Regions from separate parts of the Nonomuraea sp. NBC_00507 genome, predicted to be linked through region 2. Evidence: riboswitches for the same ligand, from Rfam matches in the RefSeq annotation. Region 2 holds a riboswitch; the other holds the start of a gene.
What was found. A riboswitch is a leader RNA that binds a small molecule or an ion and turns the genes downstream of it on or off. The one in region 2 is predicted to bind glycine.
Positions count from the first base shown of each region.

Region 1 (6,927 bases), 3.5 Mb from region 2:
GGGCGAATGCAACCTGGGCCAGCACGAGATCGCCTTCCGCTACGACGAGGCGCTCAAGACCTGCGACAACCACGCCATCTACAAGAACGGCGCCAAGGAGATCGCCGCCCAGGAGGGCAAGTCGATCACCTTCATGGCCAAGCCGAACCAGCGCGAGGGCAACTCCTGCCACATCCACATCTCGCTGCGCACCGTGGACGGCGACCCGGTGATGGCGGGCGAAGGGCCGTTCGGGCTGTCGCCGCTCGGCGCCCGCTTCATCGCCGGCCAGCAGGCCTGCCTACGCGAGCTCACCCTCCTGTACGCCCCCAACATCAACTCCTACAAGCGCTACGTGCCCGGCAGCTTCGCCCCAACCGCCGTCAAATGGGGCGTCGACAACCGCACCTGCGCGCTGCGCCTCGTCGGCCACGGCCAGTCGCTGCGCGTGGAGAACCGGGTGCCGGGCGGCGACGTCAACCCGTACCTGGCGGTGTCCGCGCTGATCGCGGCCGGGCTCTACGGGATCGACAACGAGCTGCCGCTGGAGGACCCCTTCGAGGGCAACGCCTACGCCTCGGGGGCCGAGACCGTGCCGCACACGCTGCGCGACGCGCTGGCCCTGTTCGAGGGGTCGAAGCTGGCCCGGGTGGCGTTCGGCGAGGACGTGGTCGAGCACTACGCGAACAACGCGCGGGTGGAGCTGGCCGCGTTCGACGCGGCGGTGACGGATTGGGAGATGTTCCGTGGGTTCGAACGGATGTGAGCATGAAGATCGTTAATCCGGCGACCGAGGACGTGCTCGCCGAGGTCGAATTGGCCGACGCGGCCGAGGTCGACCGGGCGGTGGAGCGTGCCAGGAAGGCGTACCCGGCCTGGCGCGACGTGGCCCCCGGCGACCGGGCGCGGCTGCTGCGGCGCTTCGCCGACCTGGTGGGCGAGCACGGCGAGGAGCTGGCGGGGCTGGAGCTGGCCAACGCCGGGCACCCGATCGGGAGCGCCCGCTGGGAAGCCGGCGCCGTACGCGACGTCCTGCACTTCTACGCCGCCGCCCCCGAACGCAACCACGGCAAGCAGATCCCGGTGCCGGGCGGTGTGGACATCACGTTCCAGGAGCCCCTGGGCGTCGTGGGCGTCATCGTGCCGTGGAACTTCCCCATGCTGATCATGTCGTGGGGCGTGGCCCCCGCGCTGGCGGCCGGTAACACCGTGATCGTCAAGCCGGCGGAATGGACTCCGCTGTCGGCGCTGAGGCTGGCGGAGCTGGCCTTGGCGGCGGGCCTCCCCGAGGGGGTGCTCCAGGTTCTGCCTGGGGCAGGGGAGGTCGCGGGGGCCCGGCTGGTCGAGCACCCGGACGTGGCCAAGATCGTGTTCACCGGCTCCACCGAGGTGGGCAAGGAGATCGCCGCCAAAGCGGCCGCGCAGGTGAAGCGGGTGACGCTGGAACTGGGCGGCAAATCCGCGAATATCATCTTCGCGGACGCGGACCTCGAGAAGGCCGCGAAGGCGGCTCCTTACGCTGTCTTCGACAACGCGGGGCAGGACTGCTGCGCCCGTTCCCGGCTGCTCGTCCAGGCCGACGTGTACGACGACTTCATGGCCCTGCTCGCGCCCGCCGTTCAGGCCGTCAAGGTCGGCGACCCGCTCGACGAGAGCACCGAGATGGGCCCACTCATCAGCGCCGAGCACCTGGAACGCGTCCGCGGCTTCGTCCAGGACCCCTACCTCCAGGGAACGTGCCCGCAGGGCAAGGGCTTCTGGTTCCCGGCGACCGTGCTGACCCCCGACGTCACCGACCGGACGTTCAACGAGGAGATCTTCGGGCCCGTGGTGTCGGTGGCGCCGTTCAAGGACGAGGCCGACGCCGTCAGGATCGCCAACGACACTCCGTACGGACTGAGCGGCTCCATCTGGACCCGGGACGTCGGGCGGGCGCTCCGGGTGGCCAGGGCGGTCGAGTCGGGCGCGCTCTCGGTGAACTCCAACTCCTCGGTCCGCTACTGGACCCCCTTCGGCGGCTTCAAGCAGTCCGGACTCGGCAGGGAACTCGGCCCGGACGCCCTGGCGGCGTTCACCGAGACCAAGAACGTCTTCATCTCCTGGGAGTGAAACAAGTGCAGCGGTTGCAGGATCGGGTGGCGGTCATCACCGGCGCGGGCAGCGGCATCGGGCTCGCCACGGCCCGCAGGTTCGCCGAGGAGGGCGCCAAGGTCGTCTGCGTGGACGTCGACGAGGAGGCGGGCGGCAAGGCCGCCAACGAGGTCGGCGGCCTCTTCATCAAGGCCGACGTGACCAGCGAGGACGACGTCGTCAGGATGTTCCAGACGGCGTACGACACCTACGGCAGCGTCGACATCGCCTTCAACAACGCCGGCATCTCGCCGCCCGACGACGACTCGATCCTGGAGACCGGCATCGACGCCTGGCGCCGCGTCCAGGAGGTCAACCTGACCAGCGTCTACCTGTGCTGTAAGCACGTCCTCCCGTACATGCGGCGGCAGGGCAAGGGCTCGATCATCAACACGGCGTCGTTCGTGGCCGTCATGGGGTCGGCGACGTCACAGATCTCCTACACCGCCTCCAAGGGCGGCGTGCTGGCGATGTCGCGGGAGCTGGGCGTGCAGTTCGCCAGGGAGGGCATCAGGGTGAACGCCCTGTGCCCCGGCCCGGTCAACACACCGTTGCTACGGGAGTTGTTCGCCAAGGACCCGGAGCGGGCGCAGCGGCGGCTGGTGCACGTACCCGTGGGGCGCTTCGCCGAGGCGACGGAGATCGCGGCGGCGGTGGCGTTCCTGGCCAGCGACGACGCGTCGTTCATCACGGCCAGCGAGTTCCTGGTGGACGGCGGCATCTCCGGCGCCTACGTGACGCCGCTCTAGGAGGAAATCGTGCGTCCGGTCATCGGGATCACCTGTTACGTCGAGCCGGCGAAGTTCACGGTGTGGGCGGACATGACCGTCGCGCTGCTGCCGTACATGTACGTGGAGCAGGTCGTCCGCGCCGGCGGGCAGCCGGTCGTGCTGCCGCCGGCCGGCGATCCCGCGCCTGTCGTGGGGCGGCTCGACGGGCTCATCCTGGCGGGCGGGGGCGACATCGACCCGGCCCGCTACAGCCAGGAGCCGGGGGAAAAGGTCGGCTATGTTCGCAAATTTCGGGATGAGGCCGAGTTTGCGGTGCTGAATGCCGCTCTCGAGGCCGGCCTGCCGTACCTGGGGATCTGCCGCGGCCTCCAAGTGCTCAACGTCGCCCTCGGCGGCACCCTGCACCAGCACCTCCCCGACGTGGTCGGGCACGACGGGCACTCCCCCGCGCCCGGCCGCTTCGGCCCGCTGCCCGTCGTCCCCGTGCCGGGCACACGCCTGGCCAAGGCGCTGGGCACGGAGCCGGTGACGGTCCCGCACTACCACCACCAGGCCATCGACCGCCTCGCCCCGGGCCTCACGGTGTCCGCCACCGCCGAGGACGGCACGATCGAGGCGGTCGAGATGGACACGGAGTCGTTCACGATGGCCGTGCAGTGGCACCCGGAGGCGGCCGAGGACTGCGCGATCTTCGAAACCTTCGTGGCCGCCTGCCGCTAACCGACGGGCTTGAGCACGCTGTCGAGGACGACGACGCCCGCGCCGTACTTCTGGTCGAACGTGCGGCGCAGGTCGTCGGAGGCGAGCCAGGTCTCCACCTCGACCCGGTTGCGAGTGACGCTGGGCGCGGAGGAGATGAGGGCGTCGCCCAGCTCCTTCTCGACCTCCCGCTGGATCGCGTGCAACTCGGCCTCGGTACGCTCCGCGCCGCTGACGCACAACGCGCCGCCCCAGACCTCGCGGATCCACGCCTCGCGCCCGGCCAGGTCGCCGGTGAACCTGAGATTGAGCACCTGCCCCCGCGCGTAGGCGTCGAGTTCCTCCGACGGGTCAGGCGTCGGCCCGATGGGTTCGATCCAGGCGCCCGCGAACTCCTTGGCCGTCCCCGCCCGCTTCATCGCCTTCTCCAGGGTCGCCTCCGTGGCCTTGGCGGGATCGACGGGCCGCCAGCCGCCCTCGGGCGCGGGGCACGGAGTGGTGAAGTCGGTCGTCGGAGGCTCCTCATACACGGGCGAGCCGGGCGGCTCCGTGAGGGTCAGCCGGGCGCCGTCCCAAGTGCCGACGACCCGGTACGAACCCCATTTCACGCCGCCCTGCGACTCGTGCCCGACCTTGCTCCAGTCCCAGCCGACCACGTCGGGGCCACCGCACTGCGGCGGGAAGGACTCGGCCACCGCCCAACACAGCTGAGGCCCGTGCCCGTGGCCTTCGAGCACCGTCAGGCTGGCCTCGTACCGAGGGGGCGGCGCCGGGGACGCGGCGCTCTCGGCGCCGCAGGACGTGATGGTCAGGGCCGCCGCGAGTCCGATGGCCGCCATTCGCCGGTTCATGCCCCTTCAACGTCATCACCGCCCGAGCGGTTCACGGGCGCCCGAACGCGACAAGACCCCCGTAACGGCACTAGGCTTACGGGACATCACCCACGAAACCGTGCGGGAGAGCACCCTGACAGCCGGTCAGGGTCCCTGAAGGAGCAAGCCCTCCCCGCGAACCTCTCAAGGCAAAGGACCGCACGGACGAGGTGTCCTCTGGAAAGCAGGCCTGTGGGCCTCGCCGAAGGTGAAAGTCCGGCAAAACCCGGGCGAAGCTCTCAGGCATCGATGACAGAGGGGGAGGATGCTGGCATCCGATCCTGTCCTGAGGTGCGATAAATGTCCCGACCGACACCGCTACGAGACGTTCACGAGAGCCTCGGCGCCACGCTGACCGACTTCGCGGGGTGGCTCATGCCCCTCCGGTACGGCAGCGAGTCCGCGGAGCACAACGCCGTCCGGCAGGCGGCGGGGCTGTTCGACCTGTCGCACATGGGCGAGATCTTCCTGACGGGCCCGCAGGCCGGCCAGGCCCTGGACTATGCGCTGGTCGGGCATCTGTCAGCGCTGGAGCCCGGGCGGGCCAGATACACCATGATCGTGAACGAGCGTGGCGGGGTGCTCGACGACCTCATCGTCTACCGGCTCGGGGACGAAGAGTTCATGGTGGTGGCAAACGCCTCAAACTACGAAAAAGTCGGAAATGAGCTGAAAGAGCGTACGAAGGCGTACAACGCCGTCGTGGACGACCGCTCCGACCAGTACGCGCTCATCGCCGTCCAGGGCCCGCGGGCGCAGGAGATCCTCGCCACGCTCACCGACGCCGACCTCGGCGGCCTCAAGTACTACGCGGGCCTGCCCGGCGTGGTGGACGGCCGGCAGGCGCTGATCGCCCGCACCGGTTACACCGGCGAGGACGGCTTCGAGCTCTTCGTCGCGAACGAGGATGCCGCGCCGCTGTGGCACGCCCTCATGGCGGCCGGCGAGCCGTACGGGCTCAAGCCCGCGGGCCTGTCCAGCCGCGACACGCTCCGCCTCGAGGCGGGCATGCCGCTGTACGGCAACGAGCTCAGCGCCGAGCTCACCCCGTTCGACGCGGGGCTCGGCAGAGTGGTGAAATTCGACAAGCCCGGCGACTTCGTCGGCAGGACGGCGCTCGAGGCGGTCAAGGACGACCCGCCGCGGCGCCGCCTCGTCGGCCTGGTCGCGCGGGGACGCCGGGTGCCGCGCCACGGTTACCCGGTGACCAAAGACGGCGCCGTCGTCGGCGAGGTCACCAGCGGTGCGCCTTCCCAGACTCTGGGCAAGCCCATTGCTATGGCTTACGTGGACACCGGCATCGAAGAAGGCCTGGCCGTGGACATCCGGGGCAGTCAAGAACCTATGGACCTGGTAGAGCTGCCCTTTTACAGGAGGAAGAAGTGAGCAACATCCCTGACGAGCTGAGCTACACCAAGGAGCACGAGTGGGTGGCCGGGCTCGATGACGGGCTGACCGTGACCGTCGGCATCACGGCTTTCGCCGCCGACGCCCTCGGTGACGTGGTCTACGTGCAGCTCCCCGAGGTCGGTTCGACCGTAGAGGGCGGCGACTCCGTCGGCGAGGTGGAGTCGACCAAGTCCGTGAGCGAGATCTACACGCCCGTCGCCGGCGAGATCGTCGAGATCAACCAGGCCGTCGTGGACGACCCGTCGGTCGTCAACAGCGACCCGTACGGCGAGGGCTGGATGTTCCGCGTCCGCATGGAAGGCGACGCGGAGGACCTGCTGTCCGCCGAGGAGTACAAGGCGCTCACCTCAGGCGAGTCCTGACCCATTTCGCCGGGGCCCGTTCAGCGGGCCCCGGCCTTGCATGAAAGGCGCCCATCAATGGCGATCAGCGTCTTCGACCTGTTCAAGATCGGTATCGGCCCGTCGAGCTCGCACACGGGCGGCCCGATGGCGGCCGCGCACAAGTTCGCCCGCGGCCTGGACGAGGACGGCCTGCTGCCGCGCGTGGCGCGCGTCCAGGCCATCCTGTACGGCTCACTCGGCCTCACCGGCAAGGGCCACGGCAGCGACAAGGCCGTCCTGCTGGGCCTGTCGGGCGAGAAGCCCGAACTCGTGGACGTGGACACCATCGACGACCGCCTGACCGCGATGCGCGCCTCCGGCACCGTCAACCTCTACGGCACCCACGAAATCCCCTTCGTCGTCGGCGAGGACCTGATCTTCGAACGCAAGATCTCCCTCCCCGAGCACCCGAACGGCATGCGCTTCACCGCCTACACCGCGGACGGCGACACGCTGCGGGAAAAGGTCTACTTCTCGGTCGGCGGCGGCTTCGTCGTGGACGAGAACGCCACCGGCGCCGACCGCATCAAGCCCGACGACACCGTGCTTCCCTACCCCTTCACCACCGGGGAAGAGCTCCTCAAACACTGCTCGAACACGGGCCTGTCGATCTCCGCCCTGATGCTGGAGAACGAGAAGGCCTTCGGCCGCACCGAGGAAGAGATCCGCGCCGGAATCCTCAACCTGTGGAACGTCATGTCGGACTGCGTCCGCCGCGGCATC
Region 1 covers NZ_CP107853.1:11,656,197-11,663,123, forward strand. The annotation lists gene OHA25_RS55435 (glutamine synthetase family protein) at 1-745, shown strand, start outside; gene OHA25_RS55440 (aldehyde dehydrogenase family protein) at 748-2,088, shown strand; gene OHA25_RS55445 (3-oxoacyl-ACP reductase) at 2,094-2,858, shown strand; gene OHA25_RS55450 (gamma-glutamyl-gamma-aminobutyrate hydrolase family protein) at 2,868-3,560, shown strand; gene OHA25_RS55455 (hypothetical protein) at 3,557-4,390, opposite strand; glycine riboswitch at 4,484-4,581, shown strand; glycine riboswitch at 4,582-4,677, shown strand; gene gcvT (glycine cleavage system aminomethyltransferase GcvT) at 4,712-5,797, shown strand; gene gcvH (glycine cleavage system protein GcvH) at 5,794-6,183, shown strand; gene OHA25_RS55470 (L-serine ammonia-lyase) at 6,241-6,927, shown strand, end outside.
Region 1: linked by a shared signal. The riboswitch ahead of gcvT (glycine cleavage system aminomethyltransferase GcvT) and the one ahead of gcvP (aminomethyl-transferring glycine dehydrogenase) in region 2 are both predicted to bind glycine.

Region 2 (6,927 bases):
CCTGCCGCTGCGGGTGATCAAGGACAGGATGGCCGAGAGCTTCGGCCGCCCCCGCGCGGTGCAGGACAAGCACGAGGTCAAGCTCAGCCGTGCCGAGCTGCTCGAGGCCGCGGAGATCGACGAGGAGACGCTCACCGAGCTGGAGGACTACGGCCTGCTCGCCCCGGTGGCCAGGCGCTACGACGAGGAGGCGCTGAAGGTCGCGCGCACCGTCGGCGCCCTGGCCCGCTTCGGCCTGCACGCCCGGCATTTGCGCGCGGTCAAGGCTGCGGCCGAGCGCGAGTGCGGTCTGGTCGAGCAGACCGTCGCGCCCGTGCTGAAACGGCGCGCCCCCGGGGCCGCCGGCGAGGCGGAGGAGATCGCCAGGGAGCTTTCGGCCCTCTTGCTCGATCTGCACGCATCTCTGGTACGCACGGGCGTACGGTCGGTGCTGGGCCGTTGAGAGCGAGGCGAGCAGGGAGCCGACGGCACATTCCAGGCCCGCCGGGTGTTACGTTGAATTGAAGTAGCCAGTCGAGCGAAGAGCTGTGCCGGGTGACCGGTCAGGAATACGGAGCAGCCCGTGTTGCAGATGGAGGTCGTGGGCGTAAGAGTTGAAATGCCCACAAACCAGCCGATCGTCTTGCTCAAGGAGGCACACGGGGAGCGGTTCCTTCCGATATGGATTGGCATGACCGAGGCGACGGCGATCGCCCTGGCCCAAGCGGAGGAGCCACCGCCGCGGCCGCTCACCCATGACCTTTTCCGTGACGTCCTGAGCGCCCTGGGCGTCGGCCTGCGGGCGGTCAACATTGTCGCGCTGCGTGATGGCATCTTCTTCGCCGATCTGGTGTTCTCCAACGGCGTGGAGGTGAGCGCGCGGCCGTCGGACTCGATCGCGCTCGCGTTGCGCACCGGAGCCCGCATCTTCGCCAGCGAGGAGGTGGTCCAGGAGGCCGGCGTGGTCATCCCCGACGACCAAGAGGACGAGGTGGAGAAGTTCAGGGAGTTCCTTGACACAATCACTCCCGAAGACTTCGGCAGGGCGGGGTAGGTATTTCGGTGCATTTACGCTTCACGACGCGCCGAGCCGGATCGTTGACTGAGCATGGTCACGGTCCTACGGTGCAAGTGAAACCCGTGGCCGCCCTTCATGAACCCCCAGATCAGGCCACGGGATGAGAGAAAGCCGGAGGTCCGCGTGGCGGTCAGCAGCGGCGAGGGAAAGACGGCCGGCCAGGAAGATCCGGTACGGCGTGAGGACGCGCGGCAGCGTGCCGGGGAGCAGGGACTGCTCTTCGACGAGCAGCCGGCGGCGTTGCCGGGCGACATCGGATACCGCGGGCCCACGGCCTGCGCGGCGGCCGGCATCACCTACAGGCAGCTCGACTACTGGGCGCGCACGGGCCTGGTAGAGCCCACGATCAGGGCCGCGCAAGGCTCGGGCTCCCAACGGCTCTACAGCTTCCGCGACATCCTGGTGCTCAAAGTCGTCAAGCGGCTCCTCGACACCGGGGTGTCGCTGCAGCAGATCCGCACGGCCGTGCAGCATCTGCGCGATCGCGGGGTCGCCGACCTCGCCCAGATCACGCTCATGAGCGACGGCGTCAGCGTCTACGAGTGCACCTCCGCCGACGAGGTGATCGACCTGCTCCAGGGCGGCCAGGGCGTGTTCGGCATCGCGCTCGGCCGGGTCTGGCGCGAGGTCGAGGGATCCCTCGCGGAGCTGCCGGGGGAAAGAGCGGCGGTCGAGGACACCGTCCCGGCCGACCACCCCGCTGACGAACTCGCCCGCCGCCGCCGCGCCCGACGCATCGGGTGAAATCCCCTTGTAACGCATAGGGGCTGTAATGTAGGACAGCAAGGCTGACGACCCCGTGCGGGAGAGTCTCTGGGGCCCACGGGTCCCGGGGCGCCGAAGGAGCAACCCTCCCCGGAATCTCTCAGGCACCCCGTACCGCTCGGGCGAGGCAACTCTGGAAAGCAGGCGCGCCCGCCAGGCGTGCCTCACCGACGGTGCAAGCCCCTGTTCACGGGGGTGAAGCTCTCAGGTCGCGGTGACGCCGCGCTGACAGAGTGGGGAGATCCGGCACTCGCCCGCGCCCTGGCGCCGGTCTCCATAGCCTCGGGAGGCACTGTCCATGACCGACCTGTCAGCTCCGCCGTTCTCATCCCGGCACATCGGCCCCTCCGCTGCCGAGCAGCAGCGCATGCTCGAGGCCGTCGGCTTCGAGTCCGTGTCCGACCTGGTGGCCGTGGCCGTCCCCGAGGCCATCAGGGCCAAGGACCGGCTCCAGCTGCCCGCCGCCGCGAGCGAGACCGAGGCGATCGCCGAGCTCCGCGCCCTCGCCGACCGCAACCGGGTGCTGACCTCGATGATCGGCCTGGGCTACCACGACACGATCACGCCCGCGGTGATCCGCCGCAACCTGCTGGAGAACCCGGGCTGGTACACCGCGTACACCCCCTACCAGCCGGAGATCTCACAGGGCCGCCTCGAGGCGCTGCTGAACTTCCAGACGGTCGTCTCCGACCTCACCGGCCTGCCCGTCGCCGGGGCCTCCCTCCTCGACGAGGCCACCGCCGCCGCCGAGGCCATGACGCTGGCCCGGCGCGCCGGCAAGTCCAAGAGCAACGTGTTCGTGGTCGACGCCGACGCGCTGCCGCAGACCAAGCGGGTGCTGGCCACCCGCGCCGAGCCGCTCGGCATCACGCTCGTGGAGCACCCGCTCGACGGCGAGCTGCCCGAGTGCTTCGGCGTGCTCGTCCAGTACCCGGGAGCCTCCGGGCGGCTGCGCGACTTCCGCGCCGTGGCCGCCGCCGCGCACGAGGCGGGCGCGCTCGTCGTGGCCGCCGCCGACCTGCTGGCCCTCACGCTCGTGGCCGCGCCGGGCGAGCTCGGCGCCGACATCGCCATCGGCTCCTCGCAGCGTTTCGGGGTGCCGTTCGGGTTCGGCGGGCCGCACGCCGCCTACATGTCGGTACGCGAGGGGCTGCAGCGGCAGATGCCCGGCCGCCTGGTCGGCGTGTCCGTCGACGCCGACGGCGACCCCGCCTACCGGCTGGCCCTGCAGACCCGCGAGCAGCACATCCGCCGCGAGAAGGCCACCAGCAACATCTGCACCGCGCAGGTCCTGCTCGCCGTCATCGCCGGCATGTACGCCGTCTACCACGGCCCCGACGGGCTGCGCCGCATCGCCCACCGGGTCCACCGGCACGCGGTCGTCCTCGCCGACGGGCTGCGCGAGGCCGGCCTGGAGGTCGTGCACCGCGAGTTCTTCGACACCGTCCTGGTGCGCGTCCCCGGCCGGGCCGCCGAGGTCGTCGCCGCGGCCGCCGAGCGGGGCGTCAACCTCTGGCAGGCCGACGCCGACCACGTCTCGATCGCCTGCGACGAGAAGACCGGCGCCGCCGACGTGACCAAGGTATGGGCGGCGTTCGGCGTGGACGCCTCCGAGGTGGCCTTGGACGCCGACGCGTTGCCCGCCGCGCTGCTGCGCGAGTCGGCGTACCTGACCCACCCGGTCTTCCACGGTCACCACTCCGAGACGGCGATGCTGCGTTACCTGCGCAAGCTGCAGGACAAGGACATCGCGCTGGACCGCTCGATGATCCCGCTCGGCTCCTGCACGATGAAGCTGAACGCAAGCACCGAGATGGAGCCGATCACCTGGCCCGAGTTCGCCGCGATCCACCCGTTCGCGCCGGAGGCCCAGGCCGCGGGCTACACGGAGCTGATCGGCACGCTGGAGCGCTGGCTGGCCGAGATCACCGGCTACGACGCGGTGTCGATCCAGCCGAACGCCGGCTCGCAGGGCGAGTTCGCCGGGCTGCTGGCCATCCGCGCCTACCACCGCGCGAACGGCGAGAGCGGGCGCGACGTCTGCCTCATCCCGTCCTCCGCGCACGGCACCAACGCCGCCAGCGCCGTCATGGCGGGGATGCGCGTGGTGGTCGTGGCCTGCGACGCCGACGGCAACATCGACCTGGCCGACCTCGACGCCAAGATCGACAAGCACCGGGACGCGCTGGCCGCGATCATGGTGACGTACCCGTCGACGCACGGCGTGTACGAGGAGAGCATCACCGAGGTGTGCGCCAAGGTGCACGGCGCCGGCGGGCAGGTCTACGTCGACGGCGCCAACCTCAACGCGCTGGTCGGGCTGGCCAAGCCGGGCGAGTTCGGGGCCGATGTGTCCCATCTCAACCTGCACAAGACGTTCTGCATCCCGCACGGCGGCGGCGGCCCGGGTGTCGGCCCGGTGGCGGTGCGCGCCCACCTGGCGCGCTACCTGCCCGGCCACCCGCTGCACAACGACACGCCCGTCGGGCCCGTCTCGGCGGCCCCGTACGGGTCGGCGGGGATCCTGCCGATCTCGTGGGCGTACATCAGGATGATGGGCTCGGACGGCCTGACCGCGGCGACCGAGCAGGCCATCCTGTCGGCCAACTACCTCGCCCGGCGCCTGGCCCCCCACTACCCGGTGCTGTACACCGGGCGCGGCGGGCTGGTCGCCCACGAGTGCATCGTCGATCTGCGGCAGATCACCAAGGAGACTGGCGTCACCGTGGACGACGTGGCCAAGCGGCTCATCGACTACGGCTTCCACGCGCCCACGATGTCGTTCCCGGTGGCCGGGACGCTGATGATCGAGCCGACCGAGAGCGAGGACCTTGACGAGCTCGACCGGTTCGCGGAGGCAATGATCGCCATCCGGGGGGAGATCTCCAAGGTGGCGTCCGGCGACTACGACAAGACCGACAACCCGCTGCGTAACGCGCCGCACACGGCCGAGTCCGTCGTCGCCGACGAGTGGGCGCACCCTTACTCGCGGACCGAGGCCGCCTACCCGGTGCCGTCGCTGCGGGACGGCAAGTACTGGGTGCCGGTGCGGCGCATCGACCAGGCGTACGGGGACCGCAACCTGGTGTGCTCGTGCCCGCCGCTGGAGGCCTACGAGGACTGAGTCGTCCGGCCGGCCCTGAATCGAGGGCCGGCCAGTCCTTCAGCGTCAACTGAGCAGACATGATCGCCAGAAGTGGTTAAGCTTCGTGCGACCGTCGCCAGAAGGAGCTCTCTTGACGTTCTCAGAGCTGGAGACACCGCCCCTCGACACCGCCCGCCGCCTCGCCGAGGACGGTGATCTCGACGGAGCCGCCGCCATCCTGAGCCGGCTGGCCGCCGACCCTGAAGGACCCGACCGGGCCCAGGCCGCCGTGGGGCTGGCCGTGGTGCTGGAGGAGCGCGGCGACGTCGAGGCCGCCCGCGCCGCGGCCAGGACCGCGCTGTCCACCGGCCATCCTGAATACGCCGCGCAGGCCGCCTGCCATCTCGCGCAGGGCTTCGAGCGGGAGGGACGGGCCGAGCAGGCCAGGGCCGCCTGGCAGGCCGTGCTGGGCGTCGGCACCGCCGCGTACGTGCCGCTGGCCCATCTCGCGCTGGCCCGGCTGGCCACGAGCCTCGAGGAGGCGGAGGCGGAGCTGCGGGCCGCCATGGCGGCCGGCGACGGCCAGATCGGCGCACACGCGGCCCGGCAGCTGGCCGATCTGCTGATGGAGCACGACGAGCCCGGGATGGCGGCCGACGTCCTCATGGAGGCGCTGGAGTCGGCTCCCGAGGAGGACGTGCCGGGGCTGCGGGTGCAGCTGGGGATCGCGCATCTGGAGCTGGCCTGCGCCGAGTTCGCCGACACCGTGGAGGGCGGCGCCGACCCCCAGACCAGCGCGCTGGCCATCGAGCTGCTGGCCCGCACCCTGCCGCTGCGCGGGCGGGAGGAGGACGCCGAGCGGGTGTGGGCGTACGGGCTGGAGCACGAGGACGAGAGCCTGGCAGCCGAGGTCCGCCTCCGCTACGACCGCGACGCCTGACGGGCCCGGCTCAGCCGCGGCGCATGATGGCCGCGGCGGCGGCCACGTTGATGATGACGATCGCCAGCCAGGTGATCGTCAGCCCCACCAGGCCGGCGTTGCCCGCCGCGATCGCCGTCAGCGGGATGCCGATGCCCATCGAGCCCAGCGCGACCGGGATCATCGCGGAGCCGGGGTTCTTGCCCTGGTGCCGGTGTGGGGCGGCGCCGCGTACGGCCAGCTCGGCCTGCACGCGGGCGGCGATCGTCTCGTCGAGACGTTCCACGAACGACTCGACCAACGCGGCTTCGTAGTCCGGGCCGAGATCGCGGCGCGCGTCGAGCGTGGCCTGCAGATCATCCCGGAGGGGACGCTTGTCTGGCATAGGAAAATCATGCCCCGTACGCGGCACGCCGTCATCAGCCCTGAGGGGTAGGCCGGAATCGTCCGAAGGTACGGTTCTCCCATGGAGGTCATGACCCCGCGAGGGCCCGCGATGGTCGAGGTCGACGAGGTGGCCGAGCCGCGGCTGCTGCTCGTGCTGACCCACGGGGCCGCCGGGGGAGTGGACGCTCCCGACCTGGTGGCCGTGCGTGCCGCCGCGCTCGGGGCCGGGGCCGTCGTGGCGAGGGTGACCCAGGCGTTCAGGGTGGCGGGGGCGCGGGCGCCCGGCTCGCCGGCCCGGCAGGACGAGGCATGGGAGGTCGTCCTGAGCGAGCTGCGTGCGCGGTGGCCGGAGCTGCCGCTGGTGCAGGGCGGGCGGAGCAACGGGGCGCGGGTCGCCTGCCGTACGGCCAAGGCGGTCGGCGCGGCGGCGGTCGTGGCGCTGGCCTTCCCGCTGCATCCGCCCGGCAAGCCCGAGCGGTCCAGGGCCGAGGAGCTACGCGGCGCCGGGGTGGACGTGCTGGTCGTCAACGGAGACCGTGATCCGTTCGGCATCCCCGACGCGGCGGACGCGGCGCTCCTGGTGGTGCTGCCGGGGGAGGGCCACGACCTGAAAAAGGACCCCGCCCGGGTGGGCGAGGTGGTGGCGGAGTGGATCACCCACTACGCGTAGGTCCGTAGGTCAGGCCGCGCCGACCACGGGCCGGTGCGGTTCGA
Region 2 covers NZ_CP107853.1:8,195,411-8,202,337, reverse strand. The annotation lists gene ftsR (transcriptional regulator FtsR) at 1-442, shown strand, start outside; gene OHA25_RS39605 (bifunctional nuclease family protein) at 563-1,033, shown strand; gene OHA25_RS39600 (MerR family transcriptional regulator) at 1,181-1,801, shown strand; glycine riboswitch at 1,850-1,949, shown strand; glycine riboswitch at 1,950-2,064, shown strand; gene gcvP (aminomethyl-transferring glycine dehydrogenase) at 2,121-4,946, shown strand; gene OHA25_RS39590 (hypothetical protein) at 5,059-5,847, shown strand; gene OHA25_RS39585 (hypothetical protein) at 5,858-6,211, opposite strand; gene OHA25_RS39580 (alpha/beta hydrolase family protein) at 6,293-6,883, shown strand; gene OHA25_RS39575 (DUF5999 family protein) at 6,893-6,927, opposite strand, start outside.